3 regions of the Bradyrhizobium sp. 160 genome follow, and region 1 is predicted to be linked to each of the others. Evidence: predicted binding sites of a transcription regulator. Region 1 holds the regulator's gene; each other region holds the start of a gene.
The links. The regulator LexA, encoded in region 1, represses DNA repair genes until DNA is damaged. The targets are predictions, from matches to a motif close to TGTTCNNNNTGTGTTCNG.
Positions count from the first base shown of each region.

Region 2: IVA98_RS35495 (DNA recombination protein RmuC) is a predicted target of LexA. The motif match lies at 2,387-2,404, and genes of this name have one in related genera.
Region 3: IVA98_RS17180 (helicase-related protein) is a predicted target of LexA. The motif match lies at 3,073-3,090, and genes of this name have one in related genera.

Region 1 is NZ_JADPKD010000008.1:597,882-604,285, forward strand. It holds gene IVA98_RS05600 (alpha-hydroxy acid oxidase) at 1-1,053, shown strand, start outside; gene IVA98_RS05605 (HAD family hydrolase) at 1,070-1,693, shown strand; gene IVA98_RS05610 (hypothetical protein) at 1,852-2,058, shown strand; gene IVA98_RS05615 (molybdopterin molybdotransferase MoeA) at 2,280-3,491, shown strand; gene lexA (transcriptional repressor LexA) at 3,669-4,370, shown strand; gene IVA98_RS05625 (hypothetical protein) at 4,938-5,372, shown strand; partial or broken gene IVA98_RS05630 (ComEC/Rec2 family competence protein) at 5,513-6,404, opposite strand, start outside.
Region 2 is NZ_JADPKD010000083.1:309,340-315,743, reverse strand. It holds gene IVA98_RS35505 (AmpG family muropeptide MFS transporter) at 1-562, opposite strand, end outside; gene IVA98_RS35500 (GIY-YIG nuclease family protein) at 723-1,025, opposite strand; gene IVA98_RS35495 (DNA recombination protein RmuC) at 1,156-2,355, opposite strand; gene def (peptide deformylase) at 2,527-3,051, shown strand; gene fmt (methionyl-tRNA formyltransferase) at 3,178-4,113, shown strand; gene truA (tRNA pseudouridine(38-40) synthase TruA) at 4,233-4,970, shown strand; gene dapE (succinyl-diaminopimelate desuccinylase) at 5,064-6,230, opposite strand; gene dapD (2,3,4,5-tetrahydropyridine-2,6-dicarboxylate N-succinyltransferase) at 6,241-6,404, opposite strand, start outside.
Region 3 is NZ_JADPKD010000039.1:54,104-60,507, reverse strand. It holds gene IVA98_RS17180 (helicase-related protein) at 1-2,792, opposite strand, end outside; gene IVA98_RS17175 (DUF3108 domain-containing protein) at 3,395-4,204, opposite strand; gene rpmB (50S ribosomal protein L28) at 4,716-5,021, shown strand; gene IVA98_RS17165 (hypothetical protein) at 5,148-6,059, opposite strand; gene IVA98_RS17160 (DUF3696 domain-containing protein) at 6,061-6,404, opposite strand, start outside.

The DNA.
Region 1 (6,404 bases):
TTCATCCGGAAGGCGCGCGCCAACCTCAACCAGAATGCCTGGGACTACATCGTCGGCGCTGCCGAGACCGAGACCACGATGCGCCGCAACCGCATGGCGCTGGACGAGATCGCCTTCCGCCCGCGCGTGCTGCGCGACGTTCGCAAGGTCGACGGCTCCGTCGAGCAGTTCGGCCGCAGGATGCGGCTGCCGGTGGTGCTCGCCCCCGTCGGTGCGCTGGAGATCTTCGATCCCGATGGCGCGGCAAGCGTCGCGCGCGCCGCCGGCACCTTCGGTGCGGCGCACATGTTGAGCTCGGTGTCCGAGCCGGGGCTCGAGAAGACCGGCGAGGCCGCGCCCGACGCGCTGCGGCTCTATCAGCTCTATGTCCGCGGCGACGATGCCTTCGTCGCCGATGTCGTCAGCCGGAGCGAGAAGAACGGCTATGCCGCGTTCTGCCTGACTGTCGACACCGCCCATTACAGCCGTCGCGAACGTGACATCGCCAAGCGCTACGTTCGCGAAAGCCGCCTGCGCGCGACCGGCGGCGATTTCCAGAAGGGTCTGGAATGGCGGACGGTGAAGATGATCAAGGACAAGTTCAGGATCCCACTGATCCTGAAGGGCATCGCCACCGCCGAGGACGCTCAGATCGCGATCGATCACGGTGTCGAGTGGATCTACGTCTCCAACCATGGCGGCCGTCAGCTCGATCACGGCCGCGGCGCCATGCATGTGCTGCCTGAAATCGTCGAGGCGGTGAAGGGCCGCGCCAAGATCATGGTCGATGGCGGCTTCTGCCGCGGCACCGACATCGTCAAGGCGATCGCGGCCGGCGCCGACATCGTCGGCATCGGCCGGCTGCAATGCTGGGCGCTGGCCGCGGCCGGCGAAGCAGGCGTGATGCGAATGCTGGAACTGCTGGAGGACGAAGTGCTGCGCTGCCTCGGCCTCCTGGGTGCCACCTCGTTCGCCGAAGTCGACAAATCCTGCCTGCATCAGGCGACCGCAACGAATGCGCCGAGCGTGTTCAGCGCGTTCCCGCTGTTCGACCACGAGCCCTACCGATACTGAAAAGTGAAAGAACGCGATGACCTCACTCTCCCCCGGTAGCGCCGATGCGCTCCTGTTCGATCTCGGCCGCGTGGTGCTCGATATCGATTTCTCCAAGGCGATCGCCTGCTGGGCGGGGCATGCGGGCTGCCAGCCCGAGGCCATCGTCGCACGCTATGTGCGTGACGAGGCCTACCGGCTGCACGAGGTCGGCAAGATCAGCGACGAGGATTATTTCCAATCGCTGCGTTCATCGCTCGGGATCGGCATTTCCGACGCGCAATTTCTGGAGGGATGGAACGCGATCTTCGCCGGCGAGATGCCTGAGATCGCCGAGCTCTTGCCGCGCGCGGCGAAGCAGGTGCCGCTATATGCCTTCTCCAACACCAACCGGCCACATGTCGACTATTTCTCGAAGGAATATGCCGGGGTGCTCGGGCATTTCCGCGAGCTCTATCTGTCGTCCAGCATCGGCCTGCGCAAACCGGATGCAGAGGCGTTCGATCATGTCGTGGCGGCGATCGGCCTGCCAGCCAGCCGAATCGTCTTCTTCGACGACCTTGCCGAGAACATCGAGGGGGCGCGAGCGCGTGGACTGACGGCGGTGCATGTCACCTCGCCCGGTGATGTCGGCAAGGCCTTGCTAGCGTTGGGAATTTGACCACCGATGCCGACCGGATCGGGTCGGGTTCCGGGCACCCAAATCCGCTCGGGTAGGGACCAATTCACTTTGTACATTTTTGTACAGAGTTCCGGGAACGGAATACCTCCCTCCGGACTCTATGAGTCCGTTGGGACGTCTACATCGGACTTATTCTCGTGCTGGGCAAAGCCTACCTCACAAAGCAAGCCTCCTTGCTGCTCGAATTCGCCAAGACCACCTCGGATTCGCGCCTCTCCGCCAAGCTGATCAGCAAGGCCGCCGACCTAAAGTCGCAGGCCGATCCGCTGCCGGACAAGGATCAAAGCCCCAAAGCTCCGGACGTGACAGCCGGCGTCAGTTCGGGCGAACAGACGCAGAGTTGATCCGATGCTGGCCGTGGCGCTCATCCTTGTCGTCCTCGCCATGGCTATCCTCGTACCGGTCTGTCTCGCCTTCCGGATCATGCCGTGACCGGTCTGCGCACGATTCTTCATGACGGAGATCACGCAGGATAAATCATCCTGTCGGCGCCTTTGCCTCACGCCTGCACTCGGCTAGAACTTTCGCCGCCCATTGCCGATATGCTCAGCAGGAGTTTCCGCCCTTGGCCTTGATGCCGGTTTCTGACGCGCTTGCCGCGGTGCTGGCAGGTGCGGAGCCGCTGCCTGAAGCGATGGTTTCCCTCAACGAGGCCTATCATCGCGTGCTCGCACGCGATGTCGCGGCGCTGCGCACACAGCCGCCGGAAGCAATGTCGGCGATGGACGGCTACGCGGTGCGCGCGAGCGATGCAACAAAGCTCGATAGTGCGCTCACCTTGATTGGCGAGGTGGCGGCGGGTCGTCCATTCGCGGGAACGCTGGGCCCCGGCGAAGCCGTGCGGATCTTCACCGGCGGCGTCATTCCCAACGGTGCCGACGCAGTCGTGATCCAGGAGGACACGGTTGCGGACGGCAAGCGCATCACGATCAAGGAAGCCGCCATTGCCGGCCGCCACATCCGCCCCGCGGGCGTCGACTTCTCCGAAGGCGACCTGCTCCTGCGCAAGGGAACCCGTCTCACCGAGCGCGATCTCGCACTCGCCGCCGCCATGAATCATCCGCAGCTTGCCGTCTGCCGCCGTCCGAAGGTCGCGATCCTCGCCACCGGCGACGAACTGGTAATGCCGGGAACCACGCCCGGTCGCGGCCAGATCGTCTATTCCAACGGCTACGCCCTGCACGCGCTCGCCCGCAGCGAGGGGGCCGATACCATCGACCTTGGCATTGTCGCCGATACGCTGGAGGCCACCACTGCCGGCATCCGCCGCGCCCGCGAGAGCGGCGCCGAGATCCTGGTCACGAGCGGCGGCGCGTCGGTCGGCGACCACGATCTGGTCCAGCAGGCGCTGAGGGACGAAGGCGTCGCGATGGCGTTCTGGAAGATCGCGATGCGCCCGGGCAAGCCGATGATGCATGGGCGGCTCGGCGCGATGCGCGTGATCGGCCTGCCGGGTAATCCCGTGTCATCCTACGTGTGCGCCTTCCTGTTCCTGGTGCCGCTGATTCGCGCCTTGTCGGGACGATCCGTGATTCATCACCGACAAGAGCGCGCCGTGCTCGGCCGCGATGTGGACGCAAACGATATGCGCGCGGACTATCTGCGCGCACATCTGGAGACGCGCGACGACGGCACGCTGGTGGCCCTTCCCGTCGATCACCAGGATTCCTCGCTGCTTGCGAATCTCGCTGCAGCACAGGCACTTCTCGTCCGCGCACCGTTCGCTCCGAAGGCAGAGGCCGGCTCGCCTTGCGAGGTGCTGCGCCTGCCCGTCTGAACGCATCCACTACACGCGTTCCGCGAACTTTGCCGCGTTCACGGTAAATTAAGCAGTTGCGGAACACATATGGAACATATAGTGTCCGTTCATGATTTGTTTCGAGCATGTAGCGGTCTACCGCTCCAATTCAGCGTCTCGGAATCGAACGACATCAACCGGGGGACTTTGGTCGAGATGTTAACGCGCAAACAATACGAGCTTCTGCGGTTCATCAGCGAACGTCTGAAGGAAAGCGGCGTGCCGCCCTCCTTCGACGAGATGAAGGATGCGCTCGACCTGCGCTCGAAATCGGGCATCCATCGCCTGATCACTGCGCTCGAGGAGCGCGGCTTCATCCGCCGCCTGCCCAACCGCGCCCGCGCCATCGAGGTGATCAAGCTGCCCGAGCTCCAGGCCGCCGCCGGCAGCCGCCGCGGCTTCACGCCGAGCGTCATCGAGGGCAATCTCGGCAAGGTGCGCGCGAGCTCCAGTTCTTCCGCGGACGAGGGCGAGCGTCCCGTTGCGGTGCCCGTGATGGGTCGCATCGCGGCCGGCACGCCGATCGAAGCGTTGCAGACCCGCAGTCACACCATCAGCGTGCCGCCCGACATGCTCGGCTCAGGCGAGCACTACGCACTCGAAGTGCGCGGCGATTCGATGGTCGAAGCTGGCATTCTCGATGGCGACATGGCGCTGATCCAGCGTAACGAGAGCGCCGATACCGGCGACATCGTGGTGGCCCTGATCGACGACGAGGAAGCGACGCTCAAGCGCTTCCGCCGCCGGGGGGCGTCGATCGCGCTCGAGCCCGCCAATGCCGCCTATGAGGTGCGCATCCTGCCGCCGAACCGGGTGAAGATTCAGGGCAAGCTGATCGGGCTGTACCGCAAGTACTGAGACGAGCTAGCGGTCATTCGATACCAATGATTCCGATTGGAGCGGACGACGGTCCGCTCCAGCTGGATAGTCTTTTGGTCTTGCGCAGATTATCCGGCCCCTCTCTCCGGCGCTCCATCCTCGGCATGCGGCCCCAAGCACTCATCGCTTGTGAAGAGATCTTAGGAGATTACGATGTGCAGGATCGCCTTAAGCGCCTTCGCAGCGTGCTGATCGCTTGATCGGCCGCGCAAGCATTCGCAACTCAATTGCAGCACCACGCACGCAAGTCGGCGCACGCAGGGAGCGAGCATTTCCGCAACGCCCGAACTGCCATCGACCGACAGCCACGGCGAAGCTGGCCACATTCCCCTGGTCGGCGCCCGTAGGCCACGGGCGCTCGCATCCGCCGAATGCACTGAAGCGAGCTTTGTTCCTATGGCTTCGGGAAAGATAATGTGATCGCGTCCGGCAACGCCAGCCGCAGATTTGCCTACAACGGAGCAGAGCGTTACGTGCTTCCACTCTGATAGAGGCTTGCGCCTCCGAAGGAGGCGCGGGTTGCTATCTTCGAATGAGGAGCACCCGATGTGTGACTACAGCCTGCATGCCGTTGCATCTCGCCCCGCCGAAGTCGGCGAGACGATCGTGTCGACAACGTTCCGCGGCACCTCAACGCGCGGCTTTGCTTCCGCGGCCGATCCGACCGTGGCCGTCTGCCTGCTGCCGGGAACGGAGCTCGCCTTCGCCGACAACGTCCGTTACGATAATCGCTGGATCTGGACGCGCACCATCAACTCCCGCGTCGGCAAGTTCGGCAAGATCGATCCGCACATACCCGACCGCCATCATGACGCGATCGAATTCCCCGACGGCAAATACGTGCTGGTGACGCAGCTCGTCGAAGGCCAGCGCGCAACCGTGCTGCAATTGCCGGTGACGCAGCCGGTCAGCGAGCGCGAGCACAAGCCGCAGATCGTCGCCGATAGCCGGTCGACGATCACGCGCTTGCCGATTGGCTGAGCCGTCCCCGCCCGCGGGGTCGGGCCAGGATTGAAATTGCCATCGCCGGCCGAGGCCGGCGAGATGGTAAGATTTAATGCTGCGGAACGTCCGGTCGGACCCGGACCTACTCTTCGCGTTTGTTTTTAATCGTCCGGCGCCTAATCGTCGACCTGCAGGTCGGTCTCCGCCGGCGTTGCATCCCGGTTGCGGGCCGCGGCCGTCCTCGGCACAAGGCTGCCGTCGAAATCACCCTCGCCGGCGCCGGCCGGCAGCCAGGGACGGCTTGTGCCTCTTGCTCTCACCGCCTGAATCGCAAAGCCGTCACCACGCTGCGTCAATGCCAGCGCGCCTTGGCTGGCGAGACGTTGCCGGTCGACCACCATCGCCGCGCAATCGGGCGGCGCGGGGCGCGTCGTGACCACCAGCGCGGCACGACTGCAATCCTCAGCCAGCGCATCGATGCGCAGGGAAAGCGCGACCAGCCGACCGTCGGCAAGCGGCGTCACACAGCCGGACTCATCGCACGACACGCCGTCAGCCAGCGAGCTACTCCCGGCATCGCGCGGATCGGCGTCGGCAGCTAACCACTGTTTGAGCAGAAAGCCATCCTTGCTCGCCCGGATCACATGCAACTGCCCGTCCCTGCCCCGCACCGCGACGCTGGCGCCGTCCCCGGCAATCAGGATATCGGGCTGCCGCACCGACAGCCCCCACGCGATGGAAGCCAGCAGCACCAAGGCACCGGACCAGCGCAAGGGCGTGCGCAACAGACCCATCACGATGATCCCGAGGCTTGCCGCGATCAACGGCGCGGTGCCGAACGCAGGGATCCGGCCGACTGCACCGGGCAGCGCCGCAACCCAGCGCGACACCGCGACCATCCAGTCGATGCCGATCCCCATCAGCCACCAGAACACACCGTCAAGCCCAAAGGGAGCCGCGAGCAGGCCGAACAGGCCCGCCGGCATCACCAGTGCCGAGACCACCGGCATCGCGCCGAGATTGGCGAGCACGCCGAACGGCGTGACGCGATGGAAGTGGAAGGCGGCA
Region 2 (6,404 bases), on a different contig from region 1:
CGGAGACGATGAACAGCGCGCCCGCGGTCGAGACCAGCATGCCGATGCGATAGGCCGCGACATAAGCGGCCATGCCGGCTGCCTGCTCGCTCTCGGGCAAGCTCTCGACACGGAAGGCATCGACCACGATGTCCTGGGTCGAGGACATGGTTGCGACCAGCAGCGCGCCGAGCGCGACGTAGAACGGCGAGCGCGCGGGATCGGTGAGCGCCAGCAGCAGGATGGCGATGATCAGCAACATCTGCGAGAACAAGAGCCAGCCACGCCGCCGCCCGAAGGCGCGGGTGAACAGCGGCACATGCATCGCATCCACCAATGGCGCCCACAAAAATTTCAGCGTGTAGGGCGTGCCGACCAGCGCAAACAGCCCGATGGTCTTGAGATCGACTCCGGCCTCGCGCATCCACACCAGCAGCGTCGAGCCCGACAGCGCCAGCGGCAGGCCGGATGAGAAGCCGAGGAACAGCACGATCAGCACCCGCGGTTGCAGGTACACGGCAAGGCTGTCACGCCAAGAGGCGGCGGCAGCGCCGGCGGAGGAGGTCGCGTCGGGTGCGGTCATGCGGAGGTGTTAGCAGATTCTGGCCGCCACAAGGGAGGTGTCGTCGCCCTCTCCGCTGTCATCGTCCGCGAAGGCGGACGATCCAGTATCCACCAGCGTCTCGATCCAATAGGACCGCCGCGGCGTACTGGATGCCCCGCCTTCGCGGGGCATGACGACCTTATGGCAGCCCGGCTATTCCGGGATACAAGTCATCCCAGTTCGGGTTGTGCTGCTCAATCAGCCGGATCTTCCAGGCCCTGTTCCACTTCTTAAGGCGCTTCTCGCGCTTTATTGCGTTCTCGGGATCATCGAACTGCTCAAAGTAGACAGCCTTGCGACGTCGTACTTTTCCGTGAAGCTCTCGACGAGTTTTTGATCTGTGCTCTGCGACCCGGCGGATGAGGTCATTTGTCACGCCGATATAGAGCGTTGCGCCAATTTTGCTGGCGAGAATGTAGACGTAGTAATGGCGTGCACTCATGCGACACCCCTACTGCTGTCATCGTCCGCGAAGGCGGACGATCCAGTAATCACCAGCGCCTCGGCTCAACCACGATTGCCGCGGCGTACAGGATGCCCCCTGCGCGGGGCATGACAGTGTGCCCCAAATCTCACTCCCCTGCCTGCAGCTTCCTCGGGAACACCTCGCCCGCGCCCGTCGCTACCAGCCGTGGGGCATCGGGGGCATCGCTCTTGCTGAAATCGAGCTCCTCGATACGTCCGGCGCGCTTTTCGATCTTGTCGGCCGAGATCAGAACCTGGCGGACGTCCTCGTTGACGTCGGAGAAATGCTTTTGCAGTTTCAGCACTCGGTCGCGCAGACGACTCAAATCGTCGCCGAGCTTGATAACCTCGGTGCGGATCTGGTCGGCTGCGTCGCGCATGCGCGCGTCCTTCATGATCTGCTGCATCACCTGGATCGCGAGCATCAAAAGCGACGGCGACACCAGCACCACGCGAGCGCGGTACGCTTTCTGGATCACGTCGTCAAAGCCGTCATGGATCTCGGCATAGACCGATTCCGACGGCACGAACATCAGCGCCATCTCCTGGGTCTCGCCCGTGACGAGGTATTTTTCGGCGATGTCGCTGACGTGCTTCATCACGTCGCCGCGTAGCCGCTGCGTGGCAATCCGCCGCTCCTCGTCGGTGCGGGCATCGTGCAGGGCCGTCACCGCCTCCAGCGGAAATTTTGCATCGATGCAGAGCGGGCGCTGGTCGGGCAGGAACACGACGCAATCCGGCCGCTTGCCGGTCGAGAGCGTGAACTGGAACTCGTAGGACCCCTTTGGAAGACCGTCCTGGACAATCGCCTCCATCCGCGCCTGGCCGAAGGCGCCGCGCGACTGCTTGTTGGCGAGCACGTCGCGCAGGGTCGTCACCTGGGTGGTGAGGTCGGTGAGGTTCTTGTGCGCGCTGTCGATGATGCCGAGCCGCTCATGCAGCGCGCGCAGGCTCTCCATGGTGTTGCGGGTGGAGTGTTCCATGGACTGGCCGACGCGATGCGTCACCGAATCCAGCCGCTCATTGACCGCCCGTGCCATCTCGGCCTGGCGGCCGGCCAGCGCCTGGGTCATGGCGTCGACCCGGCCCGAAGCCTCGCTCTGCGCCCGCAGCACCTCGCTCAGGCGCTCCTCGAGCTCGTCGGCACGGATGGCATTGGCCATCGCGAGTTCCGCGCCGCGCCGCCCGGAGCGCGCGATCACCACGGCAATCACCACCAGCAGGATGAGGACGAGGGCGCCGAAGCCGATCAGCGCGTCGATGGTGCGCACCGGCCAGTCGCCGAGCACGAAGATGATCTCGTTCATGCCGACCCTTCTAGCCGATTCGCCGGGCTCCACGAACGAATAGCGAACGTCTATGGCCAAAGTCCCGTTGATTCTTATGGTTAACGAAATCTGAAGTTTTATGGTTAGCGGAGGGTTAACGGAGTTCCGCGCCGGATTGACCGCACCCGACACGCAGCTTAAATCGCGGCCATGGCCCTAAGAGAAATCATCATCCTGCCCGACAAGCAGCTGCGTTTGGTCTCCAAGCCGATCGAGAAGGTCACGTCGGAGATCCGCAAGCTTGCCGACGACATGTTCGAGACCATGTACGACGCGCCTGGCATTGGCCTCGCCGCGATCCAGGTCGCGCAGCCGCTGCGGCTGATCACCATGGACCTCGCCAAGCGCGACGAGGACGGCGAGACCAGGCACGAGCCGCGCGTCTTCATCAATCCGGAGATTCTCTCCTCCTCGGAGGAACTTTCAGTGTACGAGGAAGGCTGCCTCTCGATCCCCGAATATTACGAGGAGGTCGAGCGCCCGGCGAAGGTGCGCGTGCGCTTCACCGATCTCGACGGCAAGCTGCACGAAGAGGATGCCGAAGGCCTCTATGCCACCTGCATCCAGCACGAGATCGATCATCTCAACGGCGTCCTGTTTGTCGACTACCTGTCGAAGCTGAAGCGCGACCGCGTCATGAAGAAGTTCGAGAAGGCCGCCAAGCGCGCGGGGTAGAGTAGGCTTTCTGTCGTTCCGGGGCGATGCGAAGCATCGAACCCGGAACCTCGAGATTCCGGGTTCGGCTCTTCGCGCCGCCCCGGAATGACTGTCACGGGATTGCGCCTTTCGCAGGTCTTCCACATGCCCCTCCGCCTGATCTTCATGGGCACGCCCGATTTCTCCGTGCCGACGCTGCTCGAGCTGGTCGCGCATGGCCACGAGATCGCCGCCGTCTACACCCGCGCGCCGAAGCCGGGCGGACGGCGCGGCCTGCAATTGCAGCCCACTCCGGTTGAAGAAGCCGCGCGAAAACTCGGCGTTCACGTGCTGACGCCGAAGACGTTGAGGACGCCGGAAGCGCTCGACGAGTTTCGCGCCTTCGATGCCGATGCCGCCGTCGTCGTCGCCTATGGCATGATCCTGCCGCAGGCGATCCTCGATGCGCCGAAGCTCGGCTGCTACAATCTGCACGCTTCGCTCTTGCCGCGCTGGCGCGGCGCCGCGCCGATCAACCGCGCCATCATGGCGGGCGATGCCGAAAGCGGCGTGATGGTGATGAAGATGGATGTCGGCTTAGATACCGGCGACGTCGCCATGGCCGAGCGCATCGCGATCACCGACAGCATGACCGCGGCCGATCTGCACGATCGCCTGTCCCGGTTAGGTGCCGATTTGATGGTGCGCGCGATGGCGGCGCTCGCACGCGGCGGGCTCCAGCTCAAAAAGCAGAGCGAGGACGGTGTCACCTATGCCGCTAAGATCGACAAGGCCGAGGGGCGGATCGATTGGACCAAACCCGCACGCGCGGTGCTGCGCCACATCCATGGCCTGTCGCCGTTTCCCGGCGCCTGGACCGAGCTTGTGGACGTCAGCGAAAATGCGCGCGTCAAGATCCTGCGATGTGAATTGGCGAACGGCTCAGGTGCGCCGGGCGAGGTGCTCGACGACCACCTCACCATCGCCTGCGGCGAGGGTGCGGTTCGCATCCTCGAGCTGCAGCGCGAAGGCAAGGCCAGGATGCGGGCCGCGGACTTTCTGCGCGGCGTGCCTGTGAGGGCGGGCGCGAAATTCAGCTGACACTGTCATACCCCGCGAAGGCGGGGTATCCAGTACGCCGAGGCTTCTCGGTTGATCTGATAGGCTGCGGAGTACTGGATTGCCCGCCTTCGCGGGCAATGACGGTGAAACTGGACACGATGCCCCGTTACAAGCTCACCATCGAATATGACGGCGCGCCGTTCTTCGGCTGGCAAGTGCAGGAGACGCTGCCCTCGGTGCAGGGCGCGCTGGAGGCCGCGGTCAAGGCGATGACCGGCGCGGGCGCGCGGGTGCATGGCGCTGGCCGCACCGATGCCGGCGTGCACGCGCTTGGCCAGGTCGCGCATGTCGACATCGGCAAGCAATTTGCGCCGGATCGTTTTCGCGACGGGCTCAACGCGCATTTGCGCCCGCATCCGATCGCGGTGCTCGAGGCCGAGATCGTCCCCGAGACCTTCGAGGCACGCTTCTCGGCCATCAAGCGCCACTACCGCTACCGCATCATCAACACCCGCGCCAATCTCGCCATCGACGTCGGTCGCGCCTGGCGCGTGCCGCGCCGGCTCGACAGTGACGCGATGCATGCAGCAGCCCAGCGTCTGCTCGGCAAGCACGACTTCACGACGTTCCGCGATACCGAGTGCCAAGCCAAGTCGCCGGAGAAGACGCTCGATCAGCTCGACGTGATACGCGACGGCCGCGAGATCACCATTGTCACCTCTGCGCGCTCGTTCCTGCACAGCCAGGTGCGCTCGATGGTGGGATCGCTGGTCTGGGTCGGCGAGGGACGCTGGACGGCCGATGATCTGTCGGCCGCACTCGCCGCCCGCAGTCGCGCCGCCTGCGGCATCGTCGCCCCGCCGCAGGGGCTGTATCTGGTGAAGGTGGATTATTAGAGCCTAATGCCGCCAGTAGCGTCATGCCCGGGACAAGCCCGGGCATGACGGCGGAGGATTTGGCGAAGACACCGCAGGCAAAGCAGCAGCACCTTACGCAAAATACCGCGCCAAAATTCCCCGATACACCCGCGTCAGCTTCTCCAGATCCGTCACCGGCACCCGCTCGTCGATCTGGTGCATGGTCTGGCCGACCAGGCCGAACTCGATCACTGGGCAGTAGCTGGAGATGAAGCGCGCGTCCGACGTGCCGCCCGAGGTCGACAGCTCCGGCTTGCGGCCCGTCACTTCTTCGATCGCGGACACTGCAAGATCGGTGAACGGGCCGGGCTTGGTCACGAACACGTTGGAGTTCGAGTGATCCCAGACGATGCGGGCGCGGATGCGGTTGCCGCAGGCTTTGGCGAGGCGCGCCTCGACCAATTCGCGCAAGGATGCTTGCGTGTGGTTGTCGTTGTAGCGGATGTTGAATTTCGCGCGGGCCTCGCCGGGGATGACGTTGCTGGCCTTGTTGCCGACGTCGACCGAGGTGAATTCGAGATTGGAGGCCTGGAACTGGGCGCTGCCATGGTCGAGCGGCTCGTCGGAGATCGCCACGATCAGCCGCGCGATATCAGGCACCGGGTTGGAGGCGCGATGCGGATAGGCGACATGGCCCTGCACGCCGTCGACATAGAGCGTGCCGGATTGCGAGCCGCGGCGGCCGACCTTGATGGTGTCACCGAGCGTCTCGACGTTGGAGGGCTCGCCCAGCACGCAATGGTCGAACTTTTCGCCGCGCTCGGCGGCCCATTCCAGCAGCTTGACCGTGCCGTTGATCGAAACGTCTTCCTCGTCGCCGGTGATCAGGAAGGAGATCGAGCCCTTGCCGTCCTTGCGCGGCTTGCCCTCATTGGCGGCGAGATGCTCCAGCACCGCCGCCACCGAGCAGGCGATGCCGCCCTTCATGTCGACCGCGCCGCGGCCGTGCAGGAAACCATCCCGGACCTCGCCCGAGAACGCGCCGACGCTCCAGGCGCTCTCGTCACCGGGCGGCACCACGTCGGTGTGGCCGGCAAAGGTGATGTGCGGGCCCTCGCTGCCGATCCGCGCATAGAGATTGTCGATGTCGGCGGTGCCGGGTTCGCTGAAGGTCACGCGGTGACAGGTGAAGCCTGCTGCGTTCAGGGCTTGTTCAAGCACCCCGAGCGCACCGGCATCGGCCGGGGTTACCGAGGGGCAGCGGATGAGATCGCGGGCAATGGAGAGAGCATCGGTCATGCGCGTCCGATCAATCCCGCAGCAGCTCGTTGATGCTCGTCTTCGACCGCGTGCGCTCGTCGACGCGCTTGACGATGACGGCGCAGGCGGTGCTCGGACCGGGCTGGCCGTTCTTCATGGGCTTGCCGGGCAGCGCGCCCGGCACCACCACGGAATATTCGGGCACTTCGCCCA
Region 3 (6,404 bases), on a different contig from region 1:
GTCTCGGCGGCAGCGGCTTCGAGGCCGGCAGCCTCTGCCGGCGCAGCAATCTCTTCCGCCGGTGGCGCGATGCTGGGGGCATCTTCGGGCGTGACGGCGGCCTTAGGCGGAGCTTCCGGCGCAGGCTCTGGCTCGTGCGCGCCCTCGTCGCGCTGCTCCATGCCGGGGGCGTCTTCGACGGCGACGGCTTCAGGAGCGGCTTTGGCGGATGCTTCTGCGGGCAGACCCGCTACGGCCTCCGCTGCGGTCTCGGTCGACGTCTCCGCGCTGCCCTCGACGGGCGGCGTCTCTGCCGCGACCGTCTCGGTCACCACAGGCTTTGGCGGCAACGGCGGACGCTTCTCCATGCGATAGCCGAGCGCGCGCAGCACCGACGCAAAGTCCTCGCCGGCCGATCCGGTGAGCGAGGTCATCGCCTGCGTCACCACAAAACCGCGGCCGTCGAACGCGCCGGCCGGCTTTTCGCCGGGCGAGTTCTCGCGCCAAGCCAGCGCCGGGCGGATCAGATCGGCAAGCCGCTCCAAAATATCGACGCGCACGGCGCGCTCGCCGGCCTGCTTGTAGCCGAGCACGCGATAGGCATCGCGCGGCAGCTGCTTGTCGACCGGGAACGAGGTGCGGCCCGAAGATGCCAAATGCTGAGCGCCAGACAGCGCGGAGAGATCGACATTGTCCTGCTTCAACGCCCAGAGCAGCGCTGCGAGGGCGCGCGCGGCGGGCTTGAGCAGGCCGGGGAAGTAGATGTGATAGGCCCCGAAGCGGACGCCGTACTTGCGCAAGACCGCGCGCGAGGACTGGTCGAGATCCTTCAGCTCGCTGGCGATCTTCGGACGCTCCAGCACGCCGAGCGCCTCGACCAGCTGATAGGCGATGCCGCGGGCGATGCCGGTGACATCCTCGGCCTTTGACAGCTCGAACATCGGCCCGAGCAGCTTTTCGATATGCGTCTTGAGCCAGAGCTCGAGCCGGGCCTGCACCTTCTCGCGCGGGCCGCCGGTCAGGCGCTCGTCGGAGATGATGCGGATGCGCGGATGCAGCGCGTCGTCTGCGGCGGACAGGCGCGCCACGGCATCGCCGGTCCAGCGGATGATGCCTTCCGAGGTCAGCACGAACTGCTCGTCCGGTGCATTGCCCAGCTTTTCGGCGCGCGCGTTGATCTCGCCGGCGAGCACCGCTTGCGCTGCAGCCTGCAAGGCTTTCGCATCGGAGCCGGCTTCCGCAGCGTCCGGTGCAAAGGTGAAGCCGTCGAGGCGGCCGATGACGTGGCCTTCGACGATGACTTCGCCGGTCTTGCCGATTTCAGTATTCAAGCTCGTGTTCTCCCGCAGGCGGCGCATCAATACACTGGTACGGCGATCAACGAAACGCTCAGTCAAGCGTTCATGGAGCGCATCCGATAATTTATTTTCGACCTCGCGCGCGATCCCCTGCCAGCGTTCGGGGTCTTTCAGCCAATCCGGGCGGTTGGCGACGAAGGTCCAGGTGCGAATCTGCGCGATCCGGGCCGACAGCGTGTCGATGTCGCCATCGACGCGGTCGGCCTGATCGACCTGGGCGGCAAACCAGCTATCGGGGATGCATCCCTTTTGCATCAGGAAGCCGTACAGCGTCGTCACCAGCTCGGCATGAGCGGCCGGCGACAGCTTTCGGTAATCGGGGACCTGGCAGGCCTCCCAGAGGCGCTCCACGGCCGCGTTGCCATGCGCGATATCGCGCACATCGACGTCGCGGGCGGCGTGGTCGAGCACGCGCATGTCCTCGGCGATCGGGGCGCGCGTCAGCGCCTCGTGCCCTGGGCCCAGGTTCAGCGACACCTGGAGCGCGCCGAGCGAGGAGAAATCCAGCTTCGAGTTGCGCCATTGCAGCATCTTCACGGCATCGAAGGTGTGGTTCTGGAGCGCGTTGACGAGTTCGGGCTCGAACGGCGCGCAGCGGCCGGTGGTGCCGAAGGTGCCGTTGCGCGTGGCGCGGCCGGCGCGGCCGGCGATCTGCGCAAATTCCGAGGGTGTCAGGCGGCGGAACTGGTAGCCGTCGAACTTGCGATCGGAGGCAAAGGCAACGTGGTCAACGTCGAGATTGAGGCCCATGCCGACGGCGTCGGTGGCGACGAGATAGTCGACATCGCCGTTCTGGAACATCGCCACCTGCGCGTTGCGGGTGCGAGGGCTGAGCGAGCCCAGCACCACGGCGGCGCCGCCATGCTGGCGGCGGATCAGCTCGGCAATGGCGTAGACCTCGTCGGCGGAGAAGGCGACGATGGCGGTGCGGCGCGGCTGGCGCGTGATCTTGCGGTCGCCGGCGAATTCGAGCTGCGACAGGCGCGGCCGCGTGATCATGGACACGCCCGGCAAGAGGCGCTCGATGATCGGGCGCATGGTCGCAGCGCCCAAGAGCAGCGTCTCGTCGCGGCCGCGGCGGTTGAGGATGCGGTCGGTGAAGACGTGGCCGCGTTCGAGGTCCGAGGCGATCTGGACCTCGTCGATGGCGAGGAAGGAGACGTCGAGATCGCGCGGCATCGCCTCGACGGTCGAGACCCAATAGCGCGGCTTCTTCGGCTTGATCTTCTCCTCGCCGGTCACGAGCGCGACGCTCTCTGGCCCCGCGCGATCGGCGATCTTGTTGTAGACCTCGCGCGCAAGCAGGCGCAGCGGCAGGCCGATCATGCCGGAGGGATGCGCGAGCATCCGCTCGATGGCGAGATGGGTCTTGCCGGTGTTGGTCGGCCCGAGCACCGCAGTGACGCCGGCACCGGGGGCACGCTCGGAAGCGAAGGGGGAGGAAGAAAAAGCCATTCTGGAGATAGGTAGTGCCGATTTGGGCGAATGTCAGTGCTGTTTGAGACGATGAGGCGATCAGGTGTCAGCGATGTCTCCGAACGCCACCACGCGCTCCGCTGTCATGCCCCGGCTTGACCGGGGCATCCAGTCCGCCGCGGCTCATCGGCTCAACCACGATTGCCTCGGCGTACTGGATCGCCCGGTCAAGCCGCGCGGTGACAGCGAACGCGGAGCAGTCTTCCCAACCTCGCGCAGTGTCTCACTTTGCGACGCTTTTCCCGTTCGCCTTAAGCTTCGGAACGACTCTAGAACGAATCGCGGCCGAATCGCTGACTCCCTGCCGAGTCCCGTTCCGTTCACGCAACATGTCGCGGGACTCGCCACAGGCGTGCACTAGATGAAGGCTCCGGCTGCCGTACAAGCGACGATTTGATGACGTGTTCCTTAAGGCTGGGGACGGCCGGGAGTCGAATCAGAATCAGGCGGGAGTCAAATGGATTCCAGCTTCGCCGACCTGCCAAACAAAAAGTGCGAAAACAACCCCATGCACAGTAGGTAAGCCGTTGAATTCACAAGACTTCCTTTTACCCTCCCTTGGAGGGGAGGGTTAAGAACCCCTACTGCGTCTTGGCGACGCGTGGCGGCTGGGGGGAGGTGATGAAGCTGGTCGCTTCCAGCATCGCAGGTCCCAACGGCGTCGGCACTTTCAGCCAGAACGGGACCAGAATGCGCGTTCCCGCCACCGGCGCAAAGGCGATCTCGATGTTGCGCTGGGCGGCGAGGTATTTGATCACGGGGCGATCGGGGATGTAGCCGGCCACAGGCACGAAATAGAGCGCGCAGACCACGACCGGGCCCTTGTAGCCCTTCTCGGCCTTCACGCTCTCCATGCGCTTGAAATCGAGTTTCAAGTCGTAGCGCATGCGGCCGTCGAACACGGGCGCGCTATTATGGCAGGCCTCGGGCGACACCGGATCGCCATTGCCGGGCACGCGCAGCAGCGAGGCCGTCATCGGATCCCAGACGCCGCGGCGATGCGCTTCGGTGACGACGATGCGATCGGGGTCGACCGGCGGCTCCGGCAGGATCGCAAAATCCTTCACATTGCCCTTGTCGAGGGTGATGCGGATCTCTTCGGTCTTCTTCGAGGTGGTGGTGGAGGCCTGATAGCCGGTCGCAACCAGCGCGCCGTTGACGACGCGGCCCTGCGAGGCGCCGGTGCCCGAGCCGCCCGCGAACGACTTCAAAAGCCCCGTGGTGCCGCCGGAAGCCGCGGCCGCGAACACGTCGTCCTGGATGTCGATGTTCCAGGCGCCCTTGCCGACGGGAATGCCCGATAGTGTCGCCTCATATTGCGCCTCGAGCTTGCCTTGCGCCGTTGCCGGCGCCGCTCCCCACGCCAAGACGAGGCCGCAGAACGCCGCCAGGGCCAACTGGCCGGCGCGCCGCCGCGGCGGGTGAGAGGTCAGGATATTCACGAAGCCATCCAATGGGGCCGTCAGGCCTTGTTAGTTAAGCCAAAAACAGCGGCAAACAATGTGCTGGACGCCAAAAGCGGCGGAACTCCCCAGGACTCTTCGGCCGCGAATACGCCCTTTATGTGATGGTAAGGCGTTCCGATCATTGCCGTTTTGGTGATCGGGCGGTAGCCCTTGGCGCCAACCTTTCCCCGCCCCCTCCGCGGTCATGCCCCGCGAAAGCGGGGCATCCAGCACGCTGCGGCCCCTCGACTCCAGCCGCGCCGGTGGAATACTGGATCGCCCGCCTTCGCGGGCGATGACGCCCGGCGTGGGGCTAAATCCACCCCAAAACCTTGACGTCCCGCCCCTTCCCCCCTATACGTCCGCCCGCTCCCTGCAAGGACGAAAGAATTTGCCCCCGTGGCGCCCCGAATGGCGGCCGCAAATCGTTGGGGGCTCGAACCTGAGGATTTCTACCATGTCTCGCCGCTGCGAACTGACGGCCAAGGGCCCCCTCGTCGGCCACAAGGTCAGCCACTCCAACATCAAGACCAAGCGCCGCTTCCTGCCGAACCTCGTCAACGTGACGTTCATCTCGGAAGCCCTCGAGCGCAACGTGCGCCTGCGCGTCTCCACCAACGCGGTCAAGAGCGTCGACCACAATGGCGGCTTGGATGCCTTCCTGCTCAAGGCCAGCGCCGACGTCCTGTCGCCGCGCGCCCTCGAGCTGAAGCGCGCCATCCAGAAGAAGGTCGGCGACGCGCCGGCGAAGAAGGCGAGCTAAGAATTCAGAATTGGGCGGGGGCTAAGTTGCGTCGTGTGGCGTAGGCTTAGCCAGTAGAGTTGCGTTGCGGCCGGATCGGAAGATCCGGCCGTTTTTGTTTGTGACAGGTCGTAATTCCTGACCTCGTCACGATTGGACTTTTTCACCAATGTAGCCAATAGCGGCCGTTCCATTGGAACGGTCGCACCACAAATGGATCCTCCCGGCACCGGGCGTGTATCGCGCGTGCAGATCGAAGCAGCGCACCTCTCCTTGCACATCTACGAAGTTGAATAAGGATCGGCGTTGCTCGTGTTCAGGGGTAACCTTAGTACGAAAAGTCGGGAGAGCGTGTGACTCAGGATTCCACTCTGCAAGCGCGCACTGAATTTCCCATAGGCGCCGGTTCACGGCCAACAATTCAGGCGCTCCCGATCTTAGCGAACGCACTTGCTCCTCTACACGCGGCAAGAAACGAAGGCGCGGGAAGCGTTCGGCTCGATTGTCCCACAAATCATCCCCATCGCTAGGCGCCTGCAGCGCCACAATGCGCATCCAAGCACGCACCGGATCGACGTGACCTCGGATCGAAGCGTTTCGGACAACGACAACTTCCGATTCGAGCGCTTCATCCTGCAGTTCGAGCCTGAAGACGTCCACTTCGGACCGACGCCAAGTCTCACAGTCAAAGCTAACTGCCAAAGCATCAAATTCATATGCCAGTCCTAGCGCAATCGCGCTCTTATCTTCGAATTCGAAGTCTACGTTAGCAGCAATCTTTCGATCCAGGCCAATATGAAAGGGAGCTCGATTTTCCAAGCCACGAAGAAAGCGCCACTCATCGATGGTGTCTGCATCAGCACGCAAGGCGCTGAGCCACAGATTATCACCAAGCGGCACAGCCCCTAATGGCACGGATGAATGAAGGGCCAAATCCGATCGTTCCGCCTTCAGCTCTTTCAAAAGTGCGATCAACGTCCGCACCACTTCACGGGCCGACGCTTGAGTCTGCGAGCCCTGCGGGTAAGAGAGCTCATTTAAGAAGGTTAAGAATGCCATCTTATGACAGCAAGCGATCGAGCGATTTATCCCACTGATCAAAAAAGCCGTTCGGCCAATGACTCAGCCGCCCATCAGCGGAAATCTTTGGTTGTTCGTGAGAAGGTTCGACGGCGCCCATCGGGCGATGAAAGAAATTTAGTCCCACTTGCTCTGGCGAGAGCACCCCCTCCTTCACGGCAATTCTGATGCCATTCAGAAGATGGTCGCTATGGGTCTCTACTATAATGGTCGTCCCTGCGGCTACCGCACGCGCTATCATTTCGCCCATGGCAGCCTGGCCTTGGGGATGCAAATGAGCCTCTGGATTTTCTACCAGAACCCAGCTACCCGCCGGCAAGGCAA